DNA from 4 places in the Nicoliella sp. ESL1120 genome. Region 1 is predicted to be linked to each of the others. Evidence: riboswitches for the same ligand, from Rfam matches in the RefSeq annotation. Region 1 holds a riboswitch; each other region holds the start of a gene.
The links. A riboswitch is a leader RNA that binds a small molecule or an ion and turns the genes downstream of it on or off. The one in region 1 is predicted to bind thiamine pyrophosphate.

Region 1 (2,204 bases):
TACTTAACTGTTGAATTTGAAATTGGTTGGGTTTCAGGTAGAAGAACGTATCGACAATGTCGTCGTAACCAGAAAGGTCATGGTCCACTAAGATGATCGTTTTATTCTTTTGATCACGTAAGCGGGTCAATTGATATAGCAGATCACTTCGCGATTGACGATCTAGACTCGCAAATGGTTCGTCCAATAAAATAACGTCGGAATCCATTGCGATGATGATGGCTAAGGCGACCTTTTGTTTTTCACCACCGGATAGGGCGTTCAAGTCACGGTGCTTTAACTTAGTGATGTTCACGAATTCTAGTGCATCATCGATTCGTTGGGGGATGATTTTAGGATCTAACTGTCTATTCTCAAGTGCAAATTGGAGTTCATCATATACGTTCGTCATCGTAAACTGTTGATTGGGGTTTTGAAACATCATTGATACATATCCGCTGAAGTCAGTAGGGGCAATGTCTTTGATCTCCTTGTCACCAATTTTAATTTCACCAGTGTAATCACCATTGGCAAACTCAGGATATAAACCGGCAATTGACTTTAAAAGCGTCGATTTACCAGTTCCAGATGGTCCAGCGATCAAGCTAATTTTTTCGTTCGGAAAGGTTAGGTTCACGTCTTCTAATACTGGTTGTGAGCGATGCTGGTAGGTAAATGTAAAATGACTAACTGAAACGGTGGTCATGGTTAATTCCTCCTGGTAATTTAAAAATAAAGCACTTACAAGCTTGGCTTTATAAGTGCTTTAAATTCATTTAAATTTATGAAGCATTGAATCGTTAAAATGATTATGCAATGGCGTGGCTTCTGTTTAGGAGCTTCTTGATGGCCAATGGAATTGGGTCACTAAATACCCAGATTGAAATAAATCTAACGATGAATAAGAAGATCAACATTCCAAAACCGTATGCGTTGTATCCATTCTTGAACCAATCCCAAGTAAAAGTAATGATGGTAGTGAAGATACTACCTAACAATAATTGGAAGTGGCCGTACTTCTTGTAACCAGTAACTGCAAAACCTAATTCTGCTCCGGCACCTTGAATTAAACCTGAGACAACGTTCATAACTCCCCATTGGTCACCCAAGAACATTTCAACAACGGCTCCAGCAACTTCTGAGAAAATGGAAACACCAGGCATTCTGAAAATAGCCCCTGCTAATGGACCAGCAACGATCCAAAGACCAAGTGAAATATCGTTTGCTGCGGGAGCAAGACCAATTGGTGTTAAAACTAGTGTTAATGCGTTATAGATAAAACTAGTCAACCAGAAAATAACCCCACAGACAATTGCGATCAATGCAATTAAAATAATGTTTCTAAGACTCCATTTTTTAGACATGGAAAATCCTTCCCTTCAATAAATTAAACAATTATTTTAGATAGACAGAAAAAAGGGACCTCAAATACTGAGGTCCCTTTCGGAATATGTACACCATTGATAAAACGTTTCCCTCCACCAGTACGGACTGGATCAGGTTCAATGGGTATCATCTCAGCCAAAAAAGGCACCCCAAACATCTATCTATTTAATTAACTAGAACAGTATAACTTAATTTTTTCTTAAATGCAAGTTTGAATATTACAGGCATAAATCTTAAATAACACTTCGTTTACATTTATCAATAATCAATTGTTAATAAAGTGCTAAGGTGTTAACTTATTATTTAGGATATCGAAATCAGAGAAGGGTTGGTTAAATGGATCTTAAAAAGAATTTTAAAAAGATGGCAATTGTATTAACTGCTGTTGTCGGATTAGCATCAGCATCAGAAATTACTCCATTTTTAGATGTTGTTTCGACAAAAACAGTTAATGTCAGTGCTGATTATAATTATGATTATAACTATGACGATGGTGCATCAGGAATCACTACTAATAATATTGTTCCTGGAAACTATAAGATGAAGAATGCAGCGGCTGCAATTGCGATCGATGCTACGAACGGACAGGTCATCTATGCTAAAAACATTAATCAAAAAATGAAGGTGGCATCCACAGCCAAGTTAATGTCATTGTACCTGGTGGTCAGAAAAGCACAGGAGACGAATGGCTGGAATCAAGTCGTTGATACTTCTAATGCTGGCTTACGGAGCATGAGTTACAATAATAACGTTGGTGGTGGCTTTAAGCTGGTTGCTGGTCGTAAATATACCGTAAAGCAGCTCTATCAAGCAGCACTGATCCAATCATCAAATGCAGC
Region 2 (2,204 bases), on a different replicon from region 1:
AAGTTAATCATTCCATCATTCATTAACCAATTTATTATCACTTTGAAGGATACTTCAATCCTATCAATTATTGGAATTCTAGAATTAACCCAAACTGGTAAAATTATTATCGCAAGAAACCTTGAAGGATTTAAGGTCTGGACAATTGTTGCTTTGATTTACTTAATCGTGATCACGCTGTTGACCTGGTTATCTAAATGGGGTGAAAGGAGAACTAGATTATGATTAAAGTAGACGTTAAAAACCTAGTCAAGAACTACGGGAGCAACCACGTTTTAAAGAACGTTGACTTTCAAGTTCAAAAAAACGAAGTGGTCGTAATTATCGGACCATCCGGATCTGGGAAAAGTACGTTATTAAGAACCTTGAATAAGTTGGAAGAACCAACCTCTGGTTCCGTAATCATTGATGGGAAGGACATCGCAGACCCAAAGACCGATATGAATAAGGTTCGTGAAAACATCGGGATGGTGTTCCAACATTTCAACCTCTTTAACAATCTTTCAGTTGGTGACAACATCATGTTAGCACCAGTTGAGTTAAAGAAGGAAACTAAGGAAGAAGCTGCTGAACAAGCCAAGAAACTCTTGGAAGTTGTTAACCTTTCCCAAAAATTTGATGCAAAGGTGCAATCACTTTCTGGTGGTCAAAAACAACGGATCGCCATTGCCCGTGCTTTAGCCATGAAGCCAGACATCATGTTATTTGACGAACCCACCAGTGCCCTTGATCCAGAAATGGTTGGTGATGTTTTGCAAGTAATGAAGCGTTTGGCTAAGGATGGAATGACAATGGTGGTCGTAACCCATGAAATGGGCTTTGCCCGTGAAGTTGCGGACCGCGTGGTCTTTGTTGATGACGGTAAGATTTTGGAATCAGGAACGCCTGAAGAAATCTTTGATCATCCTAAAAATGCCAGATTACAATCATTCTTGGAAAAAGTGCTATAAAAAATAAATAATGAAATAACCATCTTGCGAATTTCGTAAGGTGGTTATTTTTTATGCTTTGATAACAATTTGGATGATGGCTAAATCAACTCTTTAGGAGGCGAATTGGTTGGTTCACTAAAAATAAAATAACTTTTTTGTTACTATAGTATCCACTATTTTTTGAAACATTTATCTAAAAATGTCACTTTTGCTTGTTGTTTGATTATGCTATACTCAAATTACTTAATTAACTGCAAGGGGAGCCGTTCGGCTGAGACTAGGTTAATCAAAACCTTGACCCTAATGAACCTGATCTGGTTAGTACCAGCGTAGGAATGCAGCGGATATTTATGAAAACTATCCAATTCTTTTTATGGTGGGTAAAAACTATCCAATTTTTTGTTGTGAATTGGGTTCTCAGTTTAATTAAGCCAAAATGCTTAAGGAGAGATGTTTTCATGAATAATGAACAGGAAAAGCAAAGTTTGGATCCCGCAAACTTAAAATGGGGGCAAACGTTTCTTGCAAGTATTCAACATATTTTTGTTTCAAATGTATGGTTAGATCCAATTTTTGTGGCTTCAACAGCTGGGTTATCACTGAGCTTATCGACTAATTTAGTTAATGCAATTTTTATTGCATCTGGGTTAGTAACGATTATTCAAGCCACTAAGTTAGTTCGCCTTCCAATTGTGCAGGGACCATCCGCAGCTTTTGATGCGTTGATGATCAATGCTGGAAAAACGGGGACGTTACCCGCAGCTGGCGGATCGATTTTACTAAGTGCGATCTTAGCCTTCTTTTTAGCGGTTACTGGTTTATTGTCCAAGTTAACTAAATGGCTTCGACCAGCAATCACTGGAACGATTATCTTTTTAGTGGGGGTCTCATTAGCTAGTTTTACACTAGCGGAATTTTTAGGTGGGGACCCGACTGCAGCATCATTTGCATCACCCAAGACCTTATTCGTAGCAATTGTAACCGCAGGAATCGTAGTCTTTTTATCGATTTTTGGAAAGGGTGCTTGGCATCGCTATTCATTTTTAATTGCATTGGTAGCTGGTGATCTGATTGCAGGATTGACTGGCATGATCAATCTATCAGCGGTTGGTTCTAAGCCACTGTTCGGTTTACCACACATCCTTCCTTATGGGATGTTGAAGTTTAATTGGACCATCTTCTTAACGTTCTTCATTGCCTACTGTGTGGCGATTATTGAGGCATTGGGAGTATATGAAGCATCGGCTGATGTAACTAATACTAAGGTGGACC
Region 3 (2,204 bases), on a different replicon from region 1:
CTTCCACTGCATTTCCACCAGGGGTATTTGAAACCCAAACCCCGTTTTCAGCAGCAAACTTAGCATCAACATTATCATACCCCACGCCTTGTCGAGCTAAAACCTTTAAATTCGGCATTTTAGCGAACATCGAATTCGGAAACGGATCTGCCATTAAAATAATTCCATCAACATCGCTAGCTTTATCTAAAATCAACTGAGCATCTTGACCATCAACAACGACTGGTTCGAAACCCTTATCCTTAATTTCTTGACCCACAAAACGATTAATTGCTGGTGTAATCAATATTTTTTTAGTCATTTCAATCATCCTTTCATATGTTTAAAGTATAATCCAGTCACCGTTTAAAAGTACAGCGATAAACAATTTCATGCAACCACATTTCAAATTAGACCGAACCAATTTTAAACTTAAACCGTCTTAATGTTTGAATTTTAAAATTGAATGAGCTATACTGGATAAATAATTTAGCATATAGCATACATAGAATAAAAGGGAGGTAATATTATGAGTCAATATACACAATTAAAGACAAACTTGACTAATAACACGCTACCAAGTGAATATATCAAGGAAGCCTTAGCTTACGCTAATTACTTTCAAACAGATCATCACGGTGTTTTGAATACTAACTACGTTGATATCATCAATGATCACTATGCTACGGCAGACTATTTAATTAAACTATTTAAACAAATCAATTTATCATTAAAATTTAAATCACAAGATCAAGCAGCACTATATAAAGTCGTTTTAGAAAGTGAAAACCAACCAATTAACCTGGAATCAATTACTAAGGATGATGTGCAAAATATCCGCATCGTTCCAGTTAGTGTTAAAGATAAGGAAATCATTTTCAAAATCATCGACGATATGGTTGAAGAATACTTGGATGAAACTGATTCGGTACACTTATAAAAATAAAAAGTATCTTGACATTCGTATCATTTAATAATATCATTAACTCGTAAATTAAATATGTGGTCTGGGGCGCTGATTAAATTCGGCTGAGAAGTACTCATGGAACCTGATGCAGTTAGTACTGACGAAGGGAGACCGCTTAGTCATTGTCTACACGATTAATCGTGTTAGATACTATTTTTATTACTACTAAAAAGACTAGGGACCGCAAACTATTAAAAGAATAGGAGTGGTCCTTTTTGATTTAATAAAAATAGTATTTTCAAACGTCAGTTAAACACAATCAATTAATGTAGGGAGTTTGATAAAATGTCATTTTCACAAGAATTAATCAAAGAAGCACAACCATTTCTAGAATCAATCAAAAAGTGTGATTTTATCCAAGGAGTATTGGATAACAATCTAGATCCAAAGGCATTGGATTACTATGTTTCTCAAGACCTTCAATACGGTAACACTGAAACGATCGTCCAAGCATACTTAATTATCTATAGCGATCAATTCACCGATCAAAAAGATTTTGCTAAGTTGTTGAGTGATCACTTGGGAATCGATGAAGACGTTTTCGAAGGGATGACCGATGAAGATTGGGATACCATCAAAACTGCTAAGATGGAACCAGTCACATACTTATACACCCACCACCTTTTAGACCCAATCAAAACTAGAAATGCCATTGAAATTTTAGCACCATTTGAAGCTGGGGTCTGGGTATATGTAGAATTGATCAAATACCTTGCTAGTACGAACAAAGTGACTAAGGACAACCCCTTCCATGGCTGGCTAGACTGTCTTGAAGGCGATGACTATCAACAAGTATCAGATGGTTTCTTAGCAGTCATGGACCGCGAAGCTGAAAAATGCTCCCCAGAAAAGTTAGCTGAAATCAAGGAAAGCTTCTTAAGAAGTTGTATGTTCGAATGGTACTTCTTTGATGCTTCATTCAAGCAAACCACTTGGGCTGATTGGAACAAAAACGTATTAGAAAACCAATGTCGAGGTAACTTACTATGAAATTAAGAACTCCACACTGGAATTTACAACAAATTATTATCGTAACACTCGTCGGGATTATCTGTGGGACTATCTATGCTTATGGTGTTAACTCCCTCTATAACTTCGCCAAAGTGGCATTGACGCCAGTTGGGTTAAGCCCCTTTGTTGACAGTATTTTCACAGGGCTTTGGTTCATTGCTGCACCACTAAGTATGTATTTCGTACCTGTCATGGGAGCTGGTATCATCGGTGAAACGATTGCTGCTACATTTGAAATGTTCCTTGG
Region 4 (2,204 bases), on a different replicon from region 1:
GTATGAATATTTACCTGAACCTAAGATAAACCGTGATGTAAAATGGTGTCCGTTAATTACTAAATCGTCTTTAATTGCCATGTTAAATTTCCTCCTTATTTTCAACCACTGGTAGTTGCATGAGTAATCTTAAAATTGCGTTTGCTTGATGACCGGCACAAATAATTACCCGTGGTGCCATCAATCCCTCTGATCCACTCGTCTGGCCATCACCACTAATGTAGACGTTTGGGGATTGTTGTTTGGTTTGAATTTGATTTGCACCATGGACCCCCGCTAATCCGTTGCCCATTACTAATGATTTATCTGGAAAAGCACTGGTCGCCCCATCGAGTAGCATCGCCTTGGCAGCAGGGTTATCAAAAGCTTCACAAATAATGTCACAGTCAGCAAAGAGTTGCTCAATATTTTCAGCACTGACCTTTGTTTTAATCGCATCCACTTTAATAAAGGGATTAAATTCTAATAAATTTTGCTTTAATGCAGTGACCTTTGGCATCCCAATTTGACTGAACTTGAACTGTTGGCGGTTCAAGTTGCTTAATTCCACATCGTCAAAATCGATTAGGGTCAAATGGCCCACACCAGAACGCGCCAATGCAATTGCAATGTTAGATCCTAACCCGCCTGAACCTGCAATCGTAACGTGTGCATTCTTTAGGGCCTGATACGAGTTATCAACATTACGATCCTTCATCTGCATAAAAAAATCTTCAACACTGATTCCATCAATTTGAACCGTCATTGCTAACCACCTCCTACGAAAGAAATTAATTCAACGTGATCATTTGGATTTAAAGTAATTCCATCGATTTCATTGCGATGGACGATTGATCCGTTTAATTCGACCACAACGTTATCTTGATGCTGAGCATATTGAGCCAATAAGAATGATAGCGGTTTTCCCGCCAATGCTTCCACTGGCTTTCCATTAATGGTTACCAAAATAAAAACCTCCTTTCTAGACCCAAGAAAGGAGGTTTTTTAACGCACTAGTTAAGATTAAACCCCTTCCTTCGGTAGTATCAACTACATCAGGTTCAATGAGTATAATCTCAGCCAATTACTTGGCACCCCAGTGTTTAAATTATCATCACAATTGTAAATAAAAAAACGGTTCCCCTAGTAAAACCCAGGAGAACCGTCCTAATTATTCGATAATTAATCAGCGATAAAAGAACTGCATCTCCCTTCGCTGGTATTAACCAAATCAGGTTCAATGGGTATAATCTCAGCCAATTACTTGGCACCCCAGATACAATGTGATAAATATTTAATTTTGAACAACCTTATATTAACATTAAGGTGAAAAATTTGTCAATAATAAAATTTTAAGCCAAGGACAATTTGATAAAAAGCTAGCAACAAAAAAATATCTTATTATCGATCGATAATAAGATATTTTTTAATATTATCCATTTATACTTGCTTCTGATTTTCTTTGGCTAATCAATACATATCCACCAAATCCAACTGCCCATACAATTGCAGCAATGGCACCTACAACATCATCGGGAATGAAGAATAAACTAGCGAAGATTACCAAAAAGAAAGCGATGGTGAGCGGACTGGTAACATTGTACCAAGGCATTTTAAACCCATTTTCAATATAATCACTTGATTGACGATATTTCCGATGTGCAAGCATTGTTAATGCGTATACCAAGATATACATATCACTAGATGCACCAGTTACGATTGTAAAGACTGCTCCAGTCGCTGCACTAAGGCTCATAATTGGAGTGATCAATGCCAAACTAGCTGATAGTAAAATGGCAGCTGCCGGAACCCCAGAATTAGAGATTTTACCAAACTTTTCCTTCATGAAGCTGCCTTCCTTTGCTTCAGTCGCTAGTTGGTAAAAGTGACGACCAGCTGAGAAGATACAGCTATTTAATGCCGAAGCAGCAGAAGTTAGAACCACAAAGTTGATCACAGCTGCAGCAGCTGGAATTCCAACCAATTGGAAAACTTGAACGAATGGACTTTTATCTGGTGAAAGTGAAGTCCATGGAATAATTCCCATAATTACCACCAATGCACCAATGTAGAATAGTAAGATGCGAAGTAAGGTTTCATTAACTGCCTTCTTGATCACGTGCCGTGGATTCTTTGCTTCACCAATCGTGATACTTACGAATTCAATTCCTTGAAAGGCGAAGAATACCATTGGAAACGCAGAAATAAAGTTAAATGAACCGTGG

Region 2: linked by a shared signal. The riboswitch ahead of ACSYTE_RS07855 (uracil-xanthine permease family protein) and the one ahead of ACSYTE_RS02625 (ECF transporter S component) in region 1 are both predicted to bind thiamine pyrophosphate.
Region 3: linked by a shared signal. The riboswitch ahead of ACSYTE_RS07545 (TenA family protein) and the one ahead of ACSYTE_RS02625 (ECF transporter S component) in region 1 are both predicted to bind thiamine pyrophosphate.
Region 4: linked by a shared signal. The riboswitch ahead of thiS (sulfur carrier protein ThiS) and the one ahead of ACSYTE_RS02625 (ECF transporter S component) in region 1 are both predicted to bind thiamine pyrophosphate.

Annotation. Positions count from the first base shown of each region.
Region 1 covers NZ_CP196383.1:659,399-661,602, forward strand. The annotation lists gene ACSYTE_RS02620 (ABC transporter ATP-binding protein) at 1-685, opposite strand, end outside; gene ACSYTE_RS02625 (ECF transporter S component) at 789-1,343, opposite strand; TPP riboswitch at 1,436-1,527, opposite strand; gene ACSYTE_RS02630 (D-alanyl-D-alanine carboxypeptidase family protein) at 1,702-2,204, shown strand, end outside.
Region 2 covers NZ_CP196384.1:193,332-195,535, reverse strand. The annotation lists gene ACSYTE_RS07865 (amino acid ABC transporter substrate-binding protein/permease) at 1-225, shown strand, start outside; gene ACSYTE_RS07860 (amino acid ABC transporter ATP-binding protein) at 222-950, shown strand; TPP riboswitch at 1,179-1,285, shown strand; gene ACSYTE_RS07855 (uracil-xanthine permease family protein) at 1,391-2,204, shown strand, end outside.
Region 3 covers NZ_CP196384.1:130,401-132,604, forward strand. The annotation lists gene ACSYTE_RS07535 (phosphoglycerate dehydrogenase) at 1-301, opposite strand, end outside; gene ACSYTE_RS07540 (hypothetical protein) at 509-919, shown strand; TPP riboswitch at 978-1,072, shown strand; gene ACSYTE_RS07545 (TenA family protein) at 1,232-1,936, shown strand; gene ACSYTE_RS07550 (ECF transporter S component) at 1,933-2,204, shown strand, end outside.
Region 4 covers NZ_CP196384.1:37,596-39,799, reverse strand. The annotation lists gene ACSYTE_RS07005 (thiazole synthase) at 1-81, opposite strand, end outside; gene thiF (sulfur carrier protein ThiS adenylyltransferase ThiF) at 83-745, opposite strand; gene thiS (sulfur carrier protein ThiS) at 748-945, opposite strand; TPP riboswitch at 994-1,088, opposite strand; TPP riboswitch at 1,171-1,264, opposite strand; gene ACSYTE_RS06990 (amino acid permease) at 1,412-2,204, opposite strand, start outside.